4 regions of the Enterococcus sp. AZ163 genome follow, and region 4 is predicted to be linked to each of the others. Evidence: riboswitches for the same ligand, from Rfam matches in the RefSeq annotation. Region 4 holds a riboswitch; each other region holds the start of a gene.

Region 1 (5,990 bases), 1.4 Mb from region 4:
CGCGTCGTTAACATCAGCATGAATAGTCAACTTATCTTCAAAACGTTCTTCATTTTCTATAAAAACGGATACAGCCAAAATGACTACATCTGCTTCCTCTACTTCTTCTTCAGTAACCTCATTTTCAATACCAATGCTACCCTGAGTCTCGATCTTAATATCGTATCCTCTTCTCTTTCCTTCTTTTTCCAATGCTTCTTGTGCCATGTATGTGTGGGCTACTCCAGTAGGACATGCCGATACTCCAACGATTTTCATGTTAGTTTCCTCCTATTTTTTTTTCTACTTGATATAATGAATCTAAAATCAACTCTTTGTTGCCGGTTAACAAATCATTTCTAAAACCGTCATCTAAAAGTTTTTTGCTAATTTCAGCAAGTACTTTCAAATGAAAGGTTGTTTTGTTCTCCTCTGGTATTCCTAACATAAATACTAGCTCAACGGGTTTACCAGCATTGTCCCATTGAATTGGTTGTTTCGTTCTAAGAAAACAGATAAAAGGATTGATCACTTCTTTCGATTTCCCATGGGGAATGCTTACGTCATAGCCAATTGCTGTAGAAAACTCTTCTTCTCTTTCGTTCACAGCATCAATGTAACGAGCGCTATTATTTAAATAACCTAGCTCTTTTGCCTTTTCTGATAAGTGATAAATGATGGACGCCTTATTTGTTAACACTGAATCCAACACGATTAATCCTTCATCAATCAATTTTATCTCCTCCTAATACTTTCATTATTTCTTCTTTTGTTTTACCAAAGATAAAGCGATCGACATTTTTTTTTGACTCAACGATCCGATAAATTTCTGACAGTATACCTTTTATATCCTTTAAGTCCTTTTCTGCTACGCAGATCATTAAAACGGTATTAACCATTCGAAGATTCCAACGTATTGGTTTTATCAATGTCATAATTACTAACTTACTTTCCTTAACTGTTGACGGTGACGGATGTGGAATCGCTACTCCGGTTGGAAGATCTGTCACGCCTAACTTCTCTCTATCCCAAATAGCTTGCTCAAAAGAATCTGTAACTAAATTATCTTGCAAGAGTTTTTGGGTGATTTTTTTTATGCATTTTTCTTTAGTAGCTATTGTTTCATTTAGAAAAATCATAGTCGGATCGATTATTTTGCCTAAATGTTCAAAAGAGTGATCATTCGATTCTTCTTCATCGTAGAATAAATCCAAATAAGTTGCAGAAACCTTTTTTAAATCTTGTTTGCTCATTAAAGGAGAAACATACGTTACGGGAACTTCAATTTTTTCTAGTTGTACTGAGGAGATCACTAAATCGACCTTGCTCAAGTCTCTTTTATAAAGTTTTCGCAGCGAGGTTACCTCCACAATATCTTGCGGAGAAAACACTCTTTTTAAGCGATTAGCAATCAGCTCTGACGTTCCGATTCCTGTGGGACAAACAATTAATATCTTTCGATTCTCTGAAATACGATCAATTGCGCCCTGAAAATGTATCATCATAAACGCAACTTCATCATCGGTTAATCGAATGCCTAATTCTTTCTCAATTCCAGCCAATATTAGCCATGTTGTACTGTATAAAACAGAGTATTCTCGTTTTATTTCCTCCAAAAGCGGATTACTAACTGGAACATTTAATTTGGATCGATAGATCATGGACACTAAGTGATAAAGGATATTCATATATAATTTGTCATCACTAGTTAAGTCAACCTGAATTGAATCACTCATTTCCTTGATCATTTTTTTTACCACGGCATCGTATTGCTTCTGAGTCGTTGTATCTTTTAATTGCGGTTCAAATCCGTGTGCAACTAATTGCCGATTTAGGTATTCAAAATCGTTTGAATCAAACTTGATACTATTATTTAATTCAAGATGCTCTACTAATTCATTGGTTAAAAAGAATGTTTTAAGCGACTCCACATTTTCAAACAAGAAATTATCTTGATGTTCAATATGAACCCCTTCTTGCAATCGAGAAATGAGTATACCAATTGACAGTACCAATGATTGAAAATAGTTATCTGGTAATTTATCGATATCAAAGTAATCATTTGTGTGCAGGAGCATAGAAACTTTTTCGATAATGTCTTTAGATAAAAACCTAAATAATAAGGCAGGAAATTGGACTTTAAAACTACTAGTTAAGTCTGATTTATCAATGATAAAGTAAGCATATTGTTTGATTGCCTTTTGTATTTCAGATTCCTTTCCAACTACTTTTGTTCCATTATTATCAGAACGAATTGATGCTGAGCTTCCTTCAATAATTGTCTGTATTTGATCTAAATCATTTGATATAGAGGTTCTACTGACTAAAAATTTTTCAGACAAAAGCTGGTAGGATACTTTTTCGTTCCTTAATAATAAGTAGTCAGCTATTTTTATTTGTCGTTCGAGTGGAAACTGATTGAAGTCTATTTGAATCGAAGTCTCACCGAAGCTTTTTATTATTTCATCATTTGACAAATTCGACTTACTTATACAAATTCCTTTTCCTTGCCGTTTTATAATTTCAATTTCCCTTTTCCTTAATACTTTATTCAAATTATCGATGTCTTTATACAACGTACGATCGGAGATAGATAAAATCTTGGAGTAATGATTTACCGGTAAAAAATCTTTTTGCTCCAATAGCAATCTCAATAGTGTATGCTGACGCTTGCTTATTTCAAGCATGATTTCCACTCCTTTCAGGGAAGCGCTTCCCTGTATCTGTAATTTAACATTTATTCCTGTATTTGGATATCACATCTAGTTTCAAGATAATTCCTGAAGTTTTCTAAACATATAATAAAATAGAATCCGAAGCTAGATCAATCGTAACTAATTTAAAGTTCTTTTTATCACTATCACTTCAATGTAGTCCTGCAGAAAGGCTTATCAAGCCTGCTCAACAGTTGTAAATTTCTCGTTTACTGACGAAAAATCAAGTTGATAAGGTTAAACGTCGTTAAATAAGAACCCTATTTTTTTCAATGTACAAAAAAAGCACGAAACATTAATCATAATGATTATGCTCCGTGCTTTTTTTGCGAATAAATGGTGTTCCTAAAGCAATTTCTTTGGACCTAAGTCGAACTATCCAGAAAATAGAAAAAACTATTTTCGGATATTTTTTTAATTCTTAGAGTTGAACGCTTTGTTACAACCTCTTATACGGGATATAATTATTGATTTTGTTCATCCTCTTTTGTATTAATACCCATTTGTTCTTTAATGGCATTTTCGACGCGTTGTCGTTCGCTTTCTTCTACAAGCTGATAAGAGATTCCTTCAATACCTGTCACACCATCACCTGTAAAATCATAACCTTTCAATTGATCGGTTTCGATATTTTTTAGTGCAGGCGTATATTGTTTTAACATGGCCATCATTTGGTCAAAGGATAAGTCGGTTTCGCCGTGTTCTCCAATAACATCTAGAATTTCTTGATACTTTAATAAGCTGTTAAAAGAAAGTAACTTATTTGTTATCTCAACTAAAACTTCTCGTTGGCGGCGTTGACGACCATAGTCGCCTTCGGGGTCTTCGTAACGCATACGTGCGTATTGCAAAGCTTCCCATCCGCCTAAATGTTGCTTGCCTTTCGGATAATGAATACCTTCAGCGTCAAATTCAAAGGCGTTATTCACGGTGACACCACCGACAGCATCGCCAAGGTCCTTCATGGCATCCATATCCACAGAAAAGTAATGGCTGATAGGAATGTGTAAGACGTTTTCTACCGTTTTGATTTGCATATCGGCACCACCGAAAACGTGGGCCGCATTGATTTTATTCCATTCACCATTAGTGCCCGCCATTTCCACATAATAGTCTCGTGGAATGCTGGTAATGGTTGTTTTTTTTAATTGATTGTTAACAGTAACCACCATTAAAGCATTGGAGCGGTAATCCGTTTTTCTTTTTGAATCATTTGCAATTCCCATAATTAAGAAACTAACGGGTTCTCCTTTAGCTAAATCTGGACTTTTAGTTGACGATTTTCGTGGTTTATACATTGTATTCGCCGTTTTTTTCAAATTATGATACATGCTGATACCATAAGCCGAGACAGAAAGAGTTCCTAAAAATAAAAGGGTCAAACTGAACACTAGGAATAAACTTTTTCTTTTACGAGAATGTCGCCGACTTCGTTGGGCTGAGGCTTCTTCTACAGGTGCTTGCAAATAACGTTGTACAATACTGAACGAAAAATTTACCCAGCTATAGCTTAGGAGCATACCAGCAATTATGTCACTAGGATAGTGCACACGTAAGATGAGCCGTCCTAATACAATCAGTACGAGATAGACAATTAAAAAAAGTTTGATGCCTTTAGTTTTTCTAACATTGAGATAGTTTAAAGTGATAAAAATTGTACAGACAAGACACATCGCTAACAGCGAATGCCCACTAGGAAAACTCGCGGAACTACGATCGGCTAAAGCGCCCAGAGTTGGTCGAGCTCGGCCGACAACATGTTTAAAAACGCTCCCTAAGAAACCGACAGCTAACAGGTTACTAACTGACCAAAAGGCAAGGATTTTTTCTTTTTTATGCAGAAGATAAATCATAAATAATAAGAAGATCAGGAACATAGGGCCAATTGTCGCTGTTTTTGCCAACAGACTGACAGCCGTTAACATCGGGGCATTTAATTGCCATTTGATGTGATAAATTGCTTCGTCTATTTGTTGAAACCAATTTGGACTGGCAGCCACTAACAGTGTGAGGAAGGCAAAACAAATGGTTGTTATGCCATAAAGCGGAAATTTTTTATTCGATGTTTGCATGAGAATCCCTTTCTTTTCCCTTGAAAGAGTAGACTAAGCCAGCATCGATCGTAAATAAGTGCTTGCTGCTTTCTAAAAAAACGCAGCAAACCAATCGGTTCTCATCGTCTGAGCTTTAGCACTATCCAACGTAAAGATTTCTCTTAGCTATTTTTAGAAGAGCCTTAATTCGACCATTCCTGTTTTACACATTGGTGTCTTTCGACATTTCTGCGCAATAGCCTATGTTTGGATAGGAGCCTCACCTAACAAGGTTATTTTATCTAACCCCAGAAGTATAGAATTGATTGCGGGTTACTCTCAATCATTTTGAGTAAGTTTAGTATTTTTTTAAATTATTTCAATTGTGTTACAAGAAAGCAAATAAGTATTATATTGAAAAATCAGCATCTGTGCATCACCTTCTTTTAGAAGAGAAAACCTCAGGTAATCCTATATCACCTAAAGGAATTGCATCATACAGGCAAATCCATTTCATGTTCTGACATCCATTTTAGTAGAAATCTCTACTTATCAAATGAAACTGTCAGAAAAGGGTATTTTATAACAGTTTCTTTCATGAATCTCCTTTATATTAAGATATATCCTGCAAATTGGTATGACACCACTATTGGAAGTTTTGCATCTGATAAATGTGTTACCTAAAAACACCAGTTTACTTAGGATTTATGCTGAATCAGGCTATCGAGGAACAACCATCACCCAAATTATTGATATTTTGAATAATATGATCATGCAGTTACTCAAGGAGCTACTTCGCGGGTCATCTTACCAGTGCGTAGCTTGTCGAACGGATTTTCGTCTGGATAAATAACTTTAGGAGATTTTTTAAAGATTATGAATAAAGTTTTTTTCTATTGAAGTCTTTACTTGTCTTACCTTGATGTCGTTAAGCATAGAATGTTTCTAAATTCATGAAGGCAGCTTATTAATATTTTGCATAGGACAATATCCTCCTCAAAGTTTCATAGTGAACAAACGCCTCCAGAAACATGAAATGCTCTAGTGATAGACCCGTAAGCTCTTGTTATAGACATTATTTTTATACCGGTCGGAATAATGAGTTTTATTTTTGTTTAGGATACTATCCAGCATACTTTTCGTGTTTTTTAATCAATAGCACTTCTCTAAAAGGTTGGATGTAAGCGTGAGAGACAGTGCGCATTTATCCTGAATATCTGCAGTTCATGACAAGTAGACTGCTAATACAGTGGGAGATTGATTA
Region 2 (5,990 bases), 1.4 Mb from region 4:
CATGCTTCATAGAATAGAGAAGGGTGCGGAAAAGTTTGCCAAATTAGGTATTGATAAAAAGACAATTAAAATTGCCAAAAGAAAATTTTTTGCAAATGAAGAGTATCTTGCCTCAGCATTTGAATTGATTGATGAAGATTTTGGTGGAATCAATACTTATTTAAACAAAGTTCTTGGTATCAATGATGAAATGAGAAAAGCATTGCAATACTATTACTTAAAGTAAATTGTTAGCTCAAGTGATGAGGGCCGAATATTTAATAACGAAAATCGTTCAATTTTCTATAGTTGTAATAGCCGTGCGTAGTAAAAATGAATAGTGGATAACAAGAGGCTGTGACATGAGTCTTAAAAAAAATGCCGGTGAAATGACGATTATCGTTCATTTCACTGGCATTTTGGATAAAATAAAAGAGTATAGGTGGCTGCCTATACTCAAACTTTAATCCTCGAAAGGACCAAAACACATAACTAATTATAACATGGCTCAGCTTACTTTGAATATATCTACTTCCTATGTTCCCAAAAGAGAGAATACTGCCTGGTTTATTCATGAATTAGTTGAGGCTCTTCAGTTCAAGGAACCTTATCTTTTTGATAGACCTCGGGAGTACGATCTTAGTTTAATGCTAAAACTCGTTTTATTTGCTTATACTCGCAGCGTATTTACTAGTCGTAAAATTGAACAACTTGCGGAAGAAAGTTTGCCAGTACGCTGGTTGACGCAGGAACGTGTGCCTTCGTCTCACTCTTTGTGGAACTCGCAACAGTTATTCAAAGACGGATGTAGATGCTACTTTCATGCGGGTTAAAGAAGATCCCATGCATAATGGAATGGCCAGTTGAAGCCGGCCTATAATCTACAGCTTGCCACTTGTGATCAATATATAGTAGGTTATGATGTTTATCAAAATCCGACAGACACAAAAACGTTACTTCCATTTTTAGACAAAATGGATTTGGTTGAAGAAACCGTGATTGTTGCTGATGCAGGATATGGGTCAGAAAAAAATTATCGACAATTGGAGGATCAGTACGCACAACATACTGTGTTAATTCCTTATGCATCAATGCTCAAAGAACAAAGTAAGAAATGGAAAACGGATGAGCGAAAAGTCATGAATTGGACTTATCATGAAGAAGACAATTACTATGTAGATCTAAAGGGTGTACGCTTCAATTTTCATGCCTACCGTCAACGAACGGATAAGGAAGGGTTCGTAAAAGATTTTAAAGAATATCAAGCAGAGAAATATGATCAGAATAAACAAGTTATTCTAGCCGCATTAACACAAAAAGGATACACCAGAAAAATGAGTGTCAACCCTTCCTGGGAATATTTTAAGGCGAAACAAGTCACACTGCTTTCAACTCCTGAAATAGGAAAAATCTATGCACGAAGAAAAATCGACGTAGAACCTGTTTTTGGTCGGATGAAAGCTTGTTTAGGTTTCACTCGTTACCATGTTCGAGGTATGGAAAAAGTGAAGAGAGAAACCGGCCTCCTCGTGTTGGTCCTCAATATGATGAAGTTGGCAGTTGTAGGACGAACTTCAGGACTTCTTACATAGAAAAAATGACCCCCTCACTGAAAATCATTGATAGATTTTCGGGAGGTGGTCATTTTTTTTATTCGTTTAGAGACTACTTATGTCACAGCCTCTTTTAAATTAAAAACCAAAAAGGGCTTACATTTTCGTTATTTACCGTATTTGCCTCTTAAATTGTGGCATGATCATCCTATTTATAATTGCTTAGTTAGATTTTATCATTCAGCAGAATATGTACTATTATATTTTTAATGCCTGTTGCAGTAAGCAATAATTGCTGCTACAACAGGCATAAGAACAGTGACGAGTTAAAATTATAGTAATAAAGAAGGGTGCCCTCCGAATAATCAATGAATAAAATACGTCGCTCGAAGAAATTAGTCTCTAGATATCATAATCATTTCTTCAGTGATTTTTTCCACAATGTTTATAATTGTTTTTGGAGAGCGAAGTTTTCTAGGGATATCGATTGGATAAACTTTCGCTATACGTCCTGGATTCGAGTCCATTAAAATTACTCGATCAGAGAGCTGAACAGCCTGCTGAATATCATGAGTAATCATTACAATTGATTTTGTAGCAATTTGATTTTTTAACCAAATTTCTAATAAATCATTGGATAGCTGGCTAGCAGTGACGATATCTAGTGCGGAAAAAGGTTCGTCTAACAATAGTAAGCTAGGTTCAGTCGCTAGTGCTCGGGCAAATCCAACTCGCTGCTTCATTCCACCAGACAACTCGCGCGGATAGGCTTTCTCAAAGCCATTTAAACCAATCATTTCGATCAAGTTTTTCACTCTTCTTTTTACTTGTTCTCGTGAGAGCCCACTGCGATTTTCTAGACCAAAACTGATATTTTTTTCGACGGTCAGCCAAGGAAAAAGAGCGAAATGTTGGAATACCATACTTATATTTGAGTCAGGTTCTGATATTTTTTTGTTTTCAAAAATGATTTCACCGGTAGTTGGTTGTACGAGTCCTGCAATACTTCTTAGTAAAGTTGATTTACCAGTTCCCGATTGCCCAATAACGCTCAGAAATTCATTGGTTTTAACGGTTAGATTTACGTTATCTAGGACTTTCAAATTCTCCTTATGTCCTTCAATTTCAAATTCTTTATAGACAGATTTCACATTTAACAATTCTGTATTTTCCATAATAGTTTTGCATATTTAAGTATTCAAACCTAAATATACTTCTCCTTTCAGCTTAAGACCAGATCTCATTTGTCAAAATTACTTCTTTTTTAGTCAACATATTTAGTATGAACAGCTTTTACTAGTATTAATAGTGGAACCGATCTTTAGCGATTCGATAAAGAGGTTGCCAAATAAATGCAATACATAGTCCCACAATAAAACACATGGCCAAAGTCCCTAATGCAGACTTGTCTTTTATGCCATCGTTGATCGAAATATAGTGACCTAATCCTGTGACATCAATTTGCTTTTTTCCCCATTGAATGCTTTCAGCAGCGATGTCTGCATTCCATGCTGCACCTGCAGCATTGATAATCGCTGTAATGATGTAAGGTAAAATAGACGGGATGAGATACTTAACCCACCATTGCCATTTAGAAAGCTTAAATATCTTTGTTACATCACGAATCTCATCAGGAATTGCTAAATAACCAGCAATAACATTGAAAAAAAAGTACCATTGGCAACCTACCATGATGAGCGGCAAAGTCCACCATTCTAGCTTGTTAAAACCAATACTTATGAAAATAACGATGAACGGCGTATAGATATTTGAAGGGATCGAACCTATTACTTGTCCAATTGGTTGAACAACATTCAATCGGCGATTATCGCTGGCAACCCAAACCGCTAATGGTATGAAAATCAATCCAGCAACAATCATCGCTAACGTTACTCGTAAAGTGGTATCCAGCATCAATTGTGGAATTAAACTAAAATCCTGATGTGGCAAGAAATAATAAAGTTTGATTGACCAATTTATAATTAAAATAGCTAAGAGAACATACCAAAGAGTTTTGAAAAAATTTCGAAGCTTCGCTACTTTTTTATACAGACAATCCAGCTTAAGGAAATACCAGATATTAGGCAGTTTATAAATCCAGAAAAAACTAAAATTAGCAAATACTCTTGAAAAATATTTAGTTATAGAAGCATGCTGAATCAACTGATAAACCAATGATTTTGGTGGAATTGAACTTTCGATATCCGCTTCATACTTGAAATAGTAGGTAGCCCTGACTAAAGGTTGAAAAACTAAGAAGTTAAGGATTACAACATTAAGCAGTAATGCCAAGATAGCCCATAAGCATGCTTTAAAATCTGCGCGGTCTAATGCTACCTGAATATAGGAACCAATCCCAGGTAGAAAGAGTGTCTTCTCTTTTGACAATACAACAGAAGCTTGCTCACTGGCTACTAAGGCAAACCAGGCAGCAGTTTGCGAAATGATCACATTCCATAGCAATCCTGGAATCGAATAAACAAACTCAAGTCGCCAAAATTTTTGCCAAGGATTATACTTGAATTGATCGGTCACATTGAGCAAATCAGAAGGAACGACTTCCATTATTTGATAAAGTGTCAGCATAATGTTCCAAGCTTGCCCTGTAAAAATTGCAAAAATTGCGACACATTCTAACCCCATCACATTTCCTGGAAATAGGCCAAGTAAGCCAGTTGTTGTAAAGGTTAAAAAACCTAATAGCGGAACAGATTCTAAAAAGTTGACTAATGGTAAAATAATCTGTCTAGCCGTTTTATTTTTTGCTGCCAAAATGCCAAAAATAAAAGAAAAGAGGAAAGACCAGGCCATCCCGACAATCATTCGAAACATCGTGCGAATGGAAAAATAGAAGAGATTGCTTATCGCCAGAAAGTCATTTTGAGGTCTGGCTACTGATAAAAAATCCTCTGATGGCAAACTATTAAGAGGTCGATTCATTTTTATACTCGAGAAAACCATAATAAATAGAAACAAGGTGAGAATGACTATTATAGTAGTGTTTCCAAGAGCTTTCATGAGAGTAGATTTTTTGGTGATTGGTGCTTTTAAAACGTTCAAAATAAAAACCTCCTAAATAATCATATTAGGAGGTTACTCAAAAAAGAAAAGATGATAAGTAATCACGTAATTGAGCTTTGGCTTTCTGAGACGTAAGAAAATAAATTCTAGTTATCTTAGGAAAGCCTTAATTCGACAATCCCTGCTTTACTCGTTACTGTCTCTCGACATTTCCGAGCGATAACCTGTGTTCTTCAGAGTAACCTCACCTAATATGATTCTATTTTGTTGTGCAAATTTATAATACTCGCGAAATAGAATAAAACAACTAAAAATTTGTTGTTGGTACTTTTTAGCAGTACCTATTGTTATTAGATAAGGGTCTTTGATACTTTTCGCTTTTTGTGTAAAAACTTTCAAAAATAATGGAATAGAATGTTTCTCCAAGTGGAGAGGAAATAATTTGTCATTTTTCAAACGGAAGGAAATGTTTTCGAGAAATCAACGATAATCTATCTGAAAACTTATTCCAAAAGTTAACACCAATTAAAGAACGTAAGTTATAAAAAAAGTTTCCTTGTTTATAATACAAATTGGGTGCAAAATTAGGTTGACCTAAAGTAAAGACGCTGGGATGTGGTGAAAATGTCAATTGAAAAATTAGAATATTTCTACGTTATTGCCAAGTACAACAGTCTTTCTAAGGCTTCTCAAGAATTGTATGTCAGCATATCATCTTTGAGCTCTGCTTTAAAAAGTCTTGAAAATGAACTTGGATATGATTTATTTGTTCGGCAAGGGAAAAGGTTGATGTTAAGTGAGAGTGGGGAAAAAATTCTACCTGCGGTTGAAAAAATATTAGAAGAAGTTAAAAAAATTCAATTCCCTTTATATCAAAGAATTGACCAGCCTATATTTAGAGTAGGGGTGAGTGAGTCGGTCCTAATATTTGAAGCGAATGAATGTACAGTAAAAAGAGAAAGGTATCCTATAAACTATATTAATGCCGCGCCATTGGATCTGTTAAATAGATTAAAGGGAAGAGAATTAGACTTCGTAATTACAAATAGCCTAGTTGAAGATTCTCAATTAGAAAGAGCTTTATTGATCCATTCAAAGATTTTGATTGTTGCACATGAATCGTTAGTAAAAAGTGATTTAAGTGAAATTACGTCTAAGGATTTAGAAAAAAGGCCCTTTATAATTTTGACGGATCAATTAGGACACAGACAATTAACTCAAAAAATAGCTGTTTTTTTCAACATTATTCCTCAGTTTCTTTATTGCCATGATAGTTTGGGAGTTCAAAAGTGGATAAATGAAAATAGAGGATTTTTAGTAATTCATGCAGCCGAAAAAGAGTTGCTATCAAGCGATACTATTAAATTCTTTTCTTTACCCAACGAAATGGAAATAGACTATTATCTATATAAAAATAGAAACAATGATCAGTTATTT
Region 3 (5,990 bases), 1.0 Mb from region 4:
TGGCTGATAAAAAACTGATTCCGGATTATATTACAATTGACATAGCCCACGGACATTCAGAGTCAGTGATTAAGATGATTAAGTATATTAAAGAATTATTGCCAAAAACTTTCGTAATTGCGGGAAATGTAGGAACGCCAGAGGCAGTCAGAGAATTGGAGAATGCTGGTGCTGACGCGACTAAGGTCGGTATCGGACCTGGTAAAGTATGTATTACGAAGATTAAAACAGGTTTTGGAACAGGTGGCTGGCAATTAGCAGCATTGGCTTGGTGTGCAAAAGCTGCGCGTAAACCAATTATTGCAGATGGCGGAATTCGAACTCATGGTGATATTGCAAAATCTGTTCGTTTTGGAGCATCAATGGTGATGATTGGTTCATTATTTGCTGGTCATGAGGAATCACCAGGAGAAACAATGGTTCAAGATGGTGTGGTTTATAAAGAATACTTCGGTAGCGCTTCAGAATTTCAAAAGGGCGAAAAGAAAAATGTCGAGGGGAAAAAAATCTGGATAACCTATAAAGGAAATTTAGCAGATACCTTAATAGAAATGCAGCAAGATTTACAGTCTTCAATTTCTTATGCTGGTGGAAATGATCTTGAAGCTATTCGGACAGTGGATTATGTTGTTGTGAAAAATTCTATTTTTAATGGTGACACTATTTAAGAAAGATACATTTTAGTATTTCAATAAAAAAAGATCTCGTTACAGCTTTTAATCAGCTGCAGCGGGATCTTTTTAAATAGTTATTTCGATATCAAAGTCAATTAGATATTCTTTTAGAGCAAAGAGATTCTTGCGGAAAACAAAGCTTTCCATCCCGATTGCTCGGGCGCCCGCTACATTTACTGGCAGATCATCTAAGAAAATGCATTGAGAGGGAATCAGCTGAAAATGATGACAAAAAGTATAGTAAACTTGGGCTTCTGGCTTAATTATTTTCCAATCAGCAGTTACGAAGATACCATCCATGTACTTCAACGCAGGAATATTTTTTTCGTATTTATAGAAATCATCTGGAGCGTTTGAAAGAACATAAAGTTTATAGCCTTGATCTTTTAATTGTTTTACAATAGCTTCCATTTCAGGAATAGGCATGATTTCTTGGTACCAAGTAGCTAAAATGTTAGGGATAATTTCTTTTAATTCAGCAGGTGCTTTTTTGAGCGCTCGACGAGCAATTTCATCCTTTGTAATGGTTCCACGGTCAAAATCAATCCATTCCGCAGTTAAAAAAATATTTTCAAGTAAAAACTTTTGATGAAGAGAATTATTTGTAAATTTCGTGATAAACTTTGTTGGCTCATAATTAACCAGAACATTACCTAAATCAAAAACGATATTTTTAATCATGAATATTCCTCACCTTCATTGATCTTGTTTGCACATTACCTGTCTATTGTAACAAATTCGGAGAGAAAGTTGGCATTTGCTGAGAAGGTTTAAACAAAAAAGGAGTTTTGGATAGTTTTGTTAAGGGAGTAATACTTGTTTAGGTTAAAATCTATTTAGTATTGACACTCTTATAAAATTGGTTTAGTTTTAAGCCATCCAATAAAAATGAGGTCCTAGTATGTGGAAATTAGATAGCACTAAAAAGATACCTGTTTATCAGCAAATCATGGAACAAATCATTGAATACATTCAAAAGGGACAATTAAATCCAGGGGATCGTTTACCCTCTGAACGTAAACTGGCTGCTAGCTATCAAGTGAATCGTTCGACTGTGGTCCATGCTTTGGAGGAATTAGTTAGCTTGGGTTGGATTATTCGTCAACAAGGCAGCGGTACATTGGTTAACGAGGGGAGATGGGGACGTAGTGCGACACCTCGCATGAATTGGCGGCAATTATTAAGCAGAGAAACGCCACAAACAGAACCCTATCTGCTGGAGCTGCATGAAATTCAGAAAGATACTCAGACCTTAGATCTATACACAGGAGAACTGCCATTAGATTTAATCCCAGATTTTCGTTTACCTGCGTATACTTGGGAGGAGTTGCTGATTGAAGAAAAGAAACAGAGGGATTTAGGTTATCCGCCTTTACAGAGAATCATATGCGAACGGTTGTATAGAGAGCAGGGATTAGAAGCAGCAACTAATCAGGTATTGATTACTTCTGGTGCCCAACAAGCGTTATTTCTGTTGTTGCAGGTGATGCTTGAAGCCGGAGACAGTGTAGCGATTGAAGATCCTTCATTTTTGTACTCTTTACCAATTTTTGATACAGCTGGTGTTCGATTATACGGTGTGGCAATGGATGAAGAGGGAATGCAGATCGAGGCATTAGAGCAATTGATTCTAGCCAAAAGAGTTAAGTTAATTATCGTAAATCCGACATTTCAAAATCCCACTGGCAACACCATGACTTTGAAACGTCGCAAACAATTAATTGCTTTGAGCGAAAAATACCAGCTGCCAATTGTAGAGGACGATGTTTTTGGTGAACTAAACTTTTTACAGCTTCCCCCTTCACTGAAATCTTTGGCTCCTCACCAAGTGATTTATTTAGGGTCACTGTCAAAAATTTTCGGTTCCTCCATTAAGATCGGTTGGATTGTTGCCGATCAAAGTCTGATTCAGCGTTTATCTGAGGCTAAACAAATGATGGATTTCTCTATTAGCGTTTTCCCTCAAGTAGTCGCGTATACGGCACTGACCGATCAGTCCTTCGAAACTAATCGTCAAGAGCTGATTGACACTCTCAAACATAAGAGGGATTGTTTCTATAGCTGTGCCCAATCAGTTTCCAGCGATTGGCAATTTGAAGAGATCGACGGAGGACTTTACGTTTGGCTGAAGTGGCGTCACCAAAAGTTGACTCGCAAAGATTGGGGTCTTTTTTTACAAGAAAAGCTCTTGGTAGCTCCCTCATTTCTCTTTAGTAATGATACAATGGCTATGCGGGTGAATTATTCCCGGATGACAGAAGAGGAGTGTTACATCTTTTTTGTTAAACTGCAAAAGATATCAGAAATTATAGGAGGTCGTAAGTATGAAAGAGATAATTGAAGTATTAAATAATCATCGTACCTATCGGGATTTTGATGAGAACTATCAATTGCCAGATGAGGATTTACAACAAATATTGGATGCAAGCCGTCAAGCACCCAGCTGGATGAATGGTCAAATGTACAGCATCATTGTAGTCAAGAACCAAAAACTTCGCCAAAAATTTGTTGAGCTTAATCCAGGTAATCCTCATATGCTGAAAAGTTCGGTTTTCTTATTGTTTGTTGCAGATTTAAAACGCACACAGAAAGTAGCAGAGCATTATCAAGTGGACTACTCAATTGCTGAAGGAATCGATCCACTGATCACGGCTGTCACTGATACTGCACTAGCTTTGCAAAATGCTGTTGTTGCAACTGAAGCATTAGGACTAGGTAGCGTGGTAGTGGGCAGCATTCGTAAAGATATAAAAAAAATCAGTGAATTACTGAACCTTCCCGACTACGTACTGCCAGTGGCTGGGTTAAGTATTGGTAAGCCTACTATGGAAATGCGTATTAAGCCACGCTTACCGGAAAAAACAGTTGTTCATTATGATGGTTATCAAGAGTATGATTACGGAGAAATTGAAGCGTACGATCAAACCATGGAAGTTTTTGCTGAAGCCCGAGAAACTAAATTGTGGAGTAAAAAGTTTGCGGATTATTTTAGTAATAAGCCAAATGTTACCATCGATGAATTTGTGAAAGAACAACGTTTGTTAAAAGAATAAAAGCTTGAAGAATTGTTACTATCTCTTCTCTTTTTAAATAGGGAGACCCAGAGAACATACTGTTCAACTTCTTTTCAAATTCTCACATAAGTTGCTCTTTTTGTTGACACTCAGTGCTATCTTTACTATAGTAAAAGTGGAAATTGTATAAATTGTTAGGTGAGGCTCCTATATGGACACAAGCTGCTGCCGCGAAAGAATCGAGAGACTCTTAGTTGGTGGAACAGGAATCATCGTGAAGGTGATTCATAACGCAGCTGACAGATAAAACTGTCTACGCCCTATAGTGCTAAAGCTCGACGATGACCGTGATTATTTTTGCGCGCGCTCATTATCGAGCGCGCGCTTTTTGCTTTGCCAATAAAGAAAGGACGGTGATGAGTCATGGACTATCCAGATGAGAGTCGACCGAAAATAGTTAAAAATGTAGGGAAGACACTGATTTTCTCTGCTGGTAGGAGGAAATATGATGATGAACAAAAAGAGCCTCATCACACGAAAAATAAGTAAAGATCAAGCGTTGAAAAAACTCGCATTATTACCGGATCGTGATTTGTTCCTGAATCTGCGAACATCTTTAAACGGATTATCAGAAGAAGATGCTAAAGCGAGACTGGAAGAATATGGTCCCAACGAAGTATCGGCTCAAAAGCCAACCCCTGCAATCATTTTGTTTCTTCAAGCATTTAATGATTTGTTTGTTTATGTATTGGCCTTATTAATGGTTGTCTCTTTTTTGACTTCTGATTATGAAGCAGCTGTGGTTATGGGAATAATGATTTTAGCCAGCGTGCTGATTACCTTTATTCAAGAATATCGTTCACAAAAAGCTAGTATTGAATTACGAGAAATGATCGAGAATACGGCCGCAATTACGCGTGAAGGCCAAACAAAAGAAATTCCAATGGATGAAGTGGTGCCGGGAGACATTTTAACTTTAGCAACTGGAGATATGATTCCAGCAGATGCAGTATTAATTTGGACGAAGGATTTATTTGTGAATCAGTCTTCTTTGACTGGAGAATCAATGCCAGTTGAAAAGTCTGCTTCCGTTGCTTCAGATGATGAGAACAATGCATTGGATATGTCAAACTTAGTTTTTATGGGAACGGACGTATTAAGTGGACAAGGTCGGGCAATTATCTTAAAGACTGGGCAACAGACTTTCTTTGGCGACATTGCGAAAAATGCCACAACCAAACGCGGCAAGACAACCTTTGATGTCGGTTTAGCCCGTGTCAGTAAAGTATTGTTGCGCTTGATTATGGTACTTTTCCCATTAGTGTTCTTAATTAATGGCATCACAAAAGGTGATTGGAGCAATGCATTTTTCTTCGCTATCGCTGTAGCAGTGGGCTTAACGCCAGAAATGTTACCAATGATTGTCAGCTCTAATTTAGCAAAAGGTGCCTTGACCTTGTCGAAGCATAAAGTGATTGTGAAAGAATTACCATCTATTCAAAATTTGGGTAGTATGGATGTCTTGTGTACGGATAAGACAGGAACCATCACCGAAGACCGAGTAGTATTGGTTCAGCATCTTGATCCTTTAGGTAAAGAAAACACTCAAGTATTGGATTTGGCCTTTCTGAATTCGAATTACCAAACAGGTTGGAAAAATCTGATGGACATTGCTGTGATTAATTACTATGAAGAAGAAAACCGGCAAGTGCCTTTTCAGTCGATTCAAAAAATTGACGAAATACCTTTTGATTTTTCTCGTCGCCGATTAACTGTCGTAGTAAAAGCTGATGAGCATCAATGGATGATTACAAAAGGTGCTGTTGAAGAAATGGCTTCTATATGTAAATATGTTGAAATTGATGGAGAGGTATTGGAATTTACTGAAGAACTGCATCAGGAATTACAGCAGGTTAATGAACGCATGAATCGTCAAGGGATGCGGGTGATCACAGTAGCTATAAAAAGGGATGCTCATGATGAAGCAGTTTATAGCACAGAAGACGAAAAAGATATGACTCTAATTGGATTCATGGGCTTCTTGGACCCTGCAAAAGAATCTGCAATTACTGCTATCTCTTCTTTACATGAACATGGAGTGGATGTAAAAGTTTTGACGGGTGACAACGCAATTGTAGCTCAAAAAGTTTGCCAAGATGTTGGAATTGATGCGGATAAATTTGTTCTAGGTAATCAAGTGGATCAGATGAGTGATGAAGAACTACAACAGGCTGCAGATAAAATTCACTTATTCGCTAAATTGAATCCTATGCAAAAAGCTAGAATTATTGAATCCTTACAG
Region 4 (5,990 bases):
GACAAATTTATCAAAGGTCATACTAATATAGTAAGGTGTTTTTACCTGAAAATTATCTTTTAATGTCTCCTCAAGCAAGGGCATACCACCGTAAAAGTAAGCGGCATTGATTTTGTCCTTCCCATATTCAGGAATGTCCACATAGGAATCTCGCATGATTGAAATCAATTTAGGCTGCTTAGTCCGGCGATTGTACTGGCCAATCATTAAACTATCGGAGCGGCCGCTTTCTTCATCAGGCCGAGCATCCGATCCGACTAATGTGAAGTTCACTATCTCCGGCACCCCCGCAGGTACGGGAAGCTCTGGCGCTTCCTCTTTGACAGTCTTCGTCTTTTTTTCAGCTGTGAAACCCTCGAGAAACTCAAAGGAGACAAAACTGACTGCTGCAACTAGGAGCATAAGAACCAAAATCGTTGCTTTTTGTCCCTTGTTCATCATTTATTTCCTTTCTATTTGAAGGGAAACTCTCGCTTGCCAAATCACTGGTCCTCTATTATGATAAGTCAAACTGAGAATTTCTTAGTTTATCTTTTTTGGGGTCGATAGAGCTGCCACTCTTCGGCCTTTTTTTGGCTTTTCCATTCCTAGGACAATTCCCAGTCCAACACACACTGTGATCATGGAGGTTCCACCCTGACTCAAAAAAGGCAACGGAATACCCGTTAACGGCAAAATTCCAATGGCTGCACCGATATTTTCTACTGTCTGGAATAATAAGGCAAAAACCAAACCTACTGAGAAATATAAGCAGCCGCGATTATTGGTTTGAATTCCAGCCGTCAGCATCTGATAAAATAGATAGAAATACAAAAACAGAACACCGCTGCTGCCAATAAACCCAGCTTTTTCTGCAATAACAGTAAAAATCATATCTGACTCACGTACGGGAACATAGATGGAGACCAATTCACTAGGTTTTCCGGCAAAACCACCCGCTGCCACGGATAGCATACTGCGAACCTGCTGGAAAGAAATCGAATCCTGATACTTGAAAGGATCAATCCAGGCCTCCACTCGATTCAGTTGGTACTCTTTAAAATGTAGAGTTTGCAAGATTACTCGTCCCCACTCAGTGAAGACAAACAACAGCAGACATCCCCCCAACATTGCTAATGTTCCTGCTCCAGCTAATAAGATCCGTTTATCTACACCCACTACAATAAACAAAGCTGCCAAAACACAAATAAACACTAAGCTGGTTCCAAAATCCCGTTGCATGAACATCAACAAAAAGGTTGGTAAAGCAATGGCCAAACTTTTTATTATATACACCCCATCCTCTTTCAAGGAATGCGGCCGACCTTCTTTTTCGTACTTCAACGTAAAATGTACGAGCATTAATATAAAACTGATTTTCACCATTTCTGAAGGCTGCAGCGACAACGGTCCGATTCGCAGCCAACGTTTAGTTCCTGTCAACAGATACATTGCTGGGTCATAATACCATTGCAGCAGCAACATGATGCCTAAGGAAAAACTATACCAAATAGGTGCAAACTTAACTAAAAATTGAAAGGGAATCCGTCGCATAATCAGCAACGCTCCAAAAGCTAACACGCTAAAAATCAGCTGCTTAAAAATGACTGGCTGAACGGCTCGACCATCCAGCAAAGCTGCCTGATATTGTACCCAAACACTTAAAATGAGAAGTAAAAAGATCGGCAGCAATAAGGCATCATTCCACTCTTTGCGCTTCACTTCTTCACCTCCTTTCCCTAGCTGAGATATTCAATGCAACCCCAAGACTGACCGAAAGAATCATATAGCTGGTTCCACCATAACTGAGAAAGGGTAATGGAATCCCCGTCATAGGAATTAAACCTAGTGTGCTGGCTACGTTAATACTCGTCTGCACCAGCAGCAAAGTCCCAATCCCCATGACGATTAATGCAGCCTGATGATTTTGGCAATGGGTGCTCAGCCAAAACAGCCGCAGACAAATGACAAACAAAAGCAGAAGCAAAAACAAGGCCATAATCATCCCTAATTCTTCGACGATAATTGAGAAAATAAAGTCGGTTTCTGCTTCCGGCAAATAACCATTTTTGGTGATGCTATTGCCGATTCCCCGACCAAAGAATCCGCCATTATACATGGCATAATAGGAATTGCTCATTTGATACCCTGTTCCATTGACATCAGCAAAGGGATTTCCCGCAATCGCGATTCGTTCATACACATGTTGAAACAGGTGTGGCAGTAAATCATGACTCCCCAGCAGCAGCACAATTCCAGCAGCTACCAACACGCCAACTACCGCTGCAAAGCCTAGAATCAGTCCAACATCGACTGGAATCGCCGCTGCCCAGAAAAGAACTCCTGCCACAAGTAACAGAATCAAGGCTCCAGTTACTTTAGGCTGAATAAAAACCAGCGTTGCCAAAAACAGAGTAACTAAAATGGGCGCCCGCAATTCTTTTTTTGATTGCAATGGATTACGAAAGTAATAGCTTAAGTAAAAAATTAGAGCAATATTAGCCAATTCCGAAGGCTGAAATTGAATCCCGAAAATCGAAATCCAGCGCTGAGCCCCATTCACCGTTACTCCAAAAAGATGTACCTTCACCAGCAGCAAAAGCAAGGCCGAACAACCTAAAAGAATTTGGGCTACTCCTAATTTCAGAAAGTGCTGCAGTTTAACAGAATAGGTTAGAGCTAACGCGCCCCAGCTAAGAATTACGAAGACTAGCTGGCGATAAAATAAACTTCGAGGATTCGCACCGGCGATCATGAGTCGATAAGAACTTGCGCTGAAAACCTCTAAAAGACCGATGATAGACAGGACGGCATAAGGTCCAATAATCCACCAATCGATCTTTTTTACATTTTGCATTGCTTCACCTCCCTTCGACAAAGTTAGGTGAAAGCGAGCGGTTATTTCTACTAGTTTTAAAATTCATACAAAAAGGTCAGAAACCTTTTCGAACAAGAATTCTGACCTAGTGTCATCTCATCGTCCGAGTTTTAGCACTATACAACGTAAAGATTCTCATCTTAGCTATTTTGGAAAAAGCCTTAATCCGACAATTCCTGTTTTACCCATTGGCATCTTTCGATGTTTCTGAGCAATAGCTTATGTTTGTATAGGAGCCTCACCTAACAAGTTATATTGTTTTATTTTCACGATCCAATCTTACTCTTTCCAACAAGAGGCTTGCAACCAAAATTCTAGTTTTTTCACTTAATTTACTTTTTCTTAATAACATCCAATTAGATACAAAAGAACAAATACTGAATAAAACCTTCCAGATACTAGCTTTTTACTTACGGAGACTCCTCGGATTGTTTCTTTCAGCTAATTCCTATATACACCAAAAAATTTTCTAAAAATGACCTTTTTTCCAAAAATCAGTTGCAATTACGGTCATCTAAAAGTACCATTCTTGCTGCGATGAAAAATAGTTTTCTTTTCCAAGCTATTTCCCTTAAACATAAAAAACAAGAGCATATAATTAAAAGAACAACAATTATTTTAACATTCAATTAGTATCACCAAAAAATTGTTGTTAAACAAAAGAACTGACGGCTCTTATCATTCTCATGAATTTACCTTCAGTCCTTTGATTTATAATGAACAGTTATTGATTGCTTTTTTGTTTTTGTTTGGTATAGATGAAATAACCCAAGAAGCTTAAGACTACCGCCGCCAGAATTCCGATAATAATATACAGCCAATAATTCGTGCCTTCTTCAACCTGGAAAACTTGGTTGTTCACTGCACTAGCTTCCTTTTTCGTAATCTCAAATGGTTCGTTAAACTTCCAATTGTGGCCAGCGTCATCTTCTACACTTAGCTCCAAGCGATACTTTCCAGCAACCAAAGGCTTCGTATCTCCTGCTTCTCCATTGAATAAATGTAAATCAAAGCGAGATGATGGCGCTATACCGCCATCTTCAATTGTACGAGTGATCACTGGTTTAGTGCCATCTTCAGCATAAACATCGGCCGTCAATGATGCCTTCTTAATATTGATCGGTGTAGGATTTTCCATGGAAACAATTAGACCAGCATTATTTGTCAATTCCTTCGCCTTAATCCCTTTGTATTGTAAATCAGGTTCCACTGGCTGATCATTTTCAGAAAGCATTAGGCCGATCACATAGGCATATTCACTAGAAATCTGATCCTTGGGCTTTTCTTCTTTACCAAAGTCCTTCTTCACCTGAATTCCACCCAGTAAGATACCATCAAAGCTTTCTTTAGGCACGGTAAGATCTAGAGACACAACACCCGCTTTTTTGGCAGGAATCGTCACTTCTTTCGGATACTTAACATAGTCTGAAATTGGTTGTTGATTGATGGAGTCTTTTGGGATGTCAGTATTTCCATAATCAATCGTCAGATTCCCACTGGTTTGGGCTGTATTTACTTCAATAAAATAGCGTTGCTCTTGATCTGAGTAGTTTTCAATTTGAAGCTGGATTGTCTGTTTCTCCTCTGGTTTTACTCGCAAATCAAAGAAGGATTTCCCCCGGTCTAATTGATTGTCCGGCAGTATGGGAGCTACGCTGTAGTCGACACCGGGATCAGCGGCCGCAGCAGGTGAGCTAAACATAAACATTGCGCATCCAGTGATAAGTAAATACATCATAATGGCTCTCATTTTTTTCACTATCTATTCCTCCATTTTGGTTAGATCTTTCTTGTATTTTCTATGTAAAAAAGACCATCTAAGTCACTAAGCAGTTACGTGACTTAGATGGATTTTACGCAAATTTATTCAGCTGAAATAGCTGTAAAAGTAATAGTACCTGCGTATGTTTGGATATTTAAGTTGTTGTTAGCAATTGTCAAAACAGGATCAGCCAAACTATATGCTTTAGTCCCTACTGGTGTTTGGCCAGAGTTTTCAGTTACCACTGTTCCTTCGGCAGTTAATACTTCAACATCACCAATTTTTAAAGAAGTTCCGATGTTATCAAGCTGAGTTGCTTGAGCATTTACTTTCCAAGAAGATGCGGCTACTGCGCCTTCCCAAGCTGCTTTTGAGTCATCAATTTCAGTTTGCGTTACATCCGCACCCGCTGTAACACCTGAAATTGTGTTCAAGGCTGAAGTAATGCTGCCTTGAGTTGGACGCGCATCCTTCACTTCTAAATCTTGATCATAGGTTCCTTGGAATGACGCATTCGTTGCAGCTACGCTGTCTAATGAGTGCTGACCAAAATCAATACTTGGTACTTGATTGATCGCAAAAGCACCTGGACTACTTGGTAAGCCTGTCGTTGGATCAATTGTGTAATCTGTAATTTCCACACTTGTTGTTCCATCTGCAGTTTCATTTAATTCCGCTGCTGATGCTTGAGCTGTAAACCCTAAGATTGCTGTTGATAATGCTAGACCTGCGATAATTTTTGTGATTTTCATGTATATTTCCTCCGTCAGATGTTTTTTATTTATATCAATTTTTGATATCTGTTTTAAAGGTCGGCATTAACAACCTGCCAACTAATTGTTGCTGTATACTCTCCGGCCTGATTTTCATCACCATAGCCGAGAGTGATTTGTTCTTTTGGAATGGTATAAGTAATCCACCCATAATCTTTTTTGCCTGTTGCCTGAATAATCGTCTGGTAAGCAGTAGTCAACCGAGAAATAGGATAGCCGATTACCTCGTTATCCACATTGCTGTCATCGAATTTGCCTTTGCCAATTGCCAATTCTGCAGCTTTTAAGGTTTGCTGCTCTTCGTTTTTAAAAGCAGCAATTTTCACCTGCAGTTTCCACGAGGTTGGCTGCTGTCTTGAATCCAGCAATTTAATCGACAAATCGGTTGCTGCAGGGTGTTTCTTTTTCGTATCTGTGACTGTTTGATCACCAAACTGAAGATCCGATACCTCATATAGCCGCGGAGCTTCCTCATCGAGCGGAACAATTACAAGAGACGTTTGCCCCCCATATTCATCAATTTGGGCAGCAGCAGTCACTTCTTGGCTGAATAAACTCCAGCCAAACAGCACACTAAACAAAAGAATTTTTCTGTTAA

Evidence for each region. A riboswitch is a leader RNA that binds a small molecule or an ion and turns the genes downstream of it on or off. The one in region 4 is predicted to bind magnesium.
Region 1: linked by a shared signal. The riboswitch ahead of IGI46_RS14445 (phosphatase PAP2/LCP family protein) and the one ahead of IGI46_RS07600 (FtsW/RodA/SpoVE family cell cycle protein) in region 4 are both predicted to bind magnesium.
Region 2: linked by a shared signal. The riboswitch ahead of IGI46_RS14460 (ABC transporter permease subunit) and the one ahead of IGI46_RS07600 (FtsW/RodA/SpoVE family cell cycle protein) in region 4 are both predicted to bind magnesium.
Region 3: linked by a shared signal. The riboswitch ahead of mgtA (magnesium-translocating P-type ATPase) and the one ahead of IGI46_RS07600 (FtsW/RodA/SpoVE family cell cycle protein) in region 4 are both predicted to bind magnesium.

The regions. Positions count from the first base shown of each region.
Region 1 is NZ_JBIPAO010000001.1:3,005,693-3,011,682, forward strand. Features, by position in the region: gene IGI46_RS14430 (PTS fructose transporter subunit IIB) at 1-258, opposite strand, end outside; gene IGI46_RS14435 (PTS sugar transporter subunit IIA) at 260-712, opposite strand; gene IGI46_RS14440 (BglG family transcription antiterminator) at 705-2,666, opposite strand; gene IGI46_RS14445 (phosphatase PAP2/LCP family protein) at 3,158-4,765, opposite strand; M-box (ykoK) riboswitch at 4,859-5,025, opposite strand.
Region 2 is NZ_JBIPAO010000001.1:3,014,098-3,020,087, reverse strand. Features, by position in the region: gene IGI46_RS14475 (tyrosine-protein phosphatase) at 1-226, shown strand, start outside; partial or broken gene IGI46_RS14470 (transposase) at 483-1,535, shown strand; gene IGI46_RS14465 (ABC transporter ATP-binding protein) at 1,928-2,707, opposite strand; gene IGI46_RS14460 (ABC transporter permease subunit) at 2,835-4,550, opposite strand; M-box (ykoK) riboswitch at 4,649-4,816, opposite strand; gene IGI46_RS14455 (LysR family transcriptional regulator) at 5,178-5,990, shown strand, end outside.
Region 3 is NZ_JBIPAO010000001.1:2,592,420-2,598,409, forward strand. Features, by position in the region: gene guaC (GMP reductase) at 1-668, shown strand, start outside; gene IGI46_RS12335 (HAD family hydrolase) at 741-1,355, opposite strand; gene IGI46_RS12340 (PLP-dependent aminotransferase family protein) at 1,576-3,015, shown strand; gene IGI46_RS12345 (nitroreductase family protein) at 2,999-3,727, shown strand; M-box (ykoK) riboswitch at 3,872-4,042, shown strand; gene mgtA (magnesium-translocating P-type ATPase) at 4,200-5,990, shown strand, end outside.
Region 4 is NZ_JBIPAO010000001.1:1,595,422-1,601,411, reverse strand. Features, by position in the region: gene IGI46_RS07610 (LCP family protein) at 1-438, opposite strand, end outside; gene IGI46_RS07605 (FtsW/RodA/SpoVE family cell cycle protein) at 523-1,701, opposite strand; gene IGI46_RS07600 (FtsW/RodA/SpoVE family cell cycle protein) at 1,706-2,836, opposite strand; M-box (ykoK) riboswitch at 2,946-3,114, opposite strand; gene IGI46_RS07595 (DUF916 and DUF3324 domain-containing protein) at 3,582-4,607, opposite strand; gene IGI46_RS07590 (hypothetical protein) at 4,721-5,371, opposite strand; gene IGI46_RS07585 (WxL domain-containing protein) at 5,425-5,990, opposite strand, start outside; gene IGI46_RS07580 (LPXTG cell wall anchor domain-containing protein) at 5,987-5,990, opposite strand, start outside.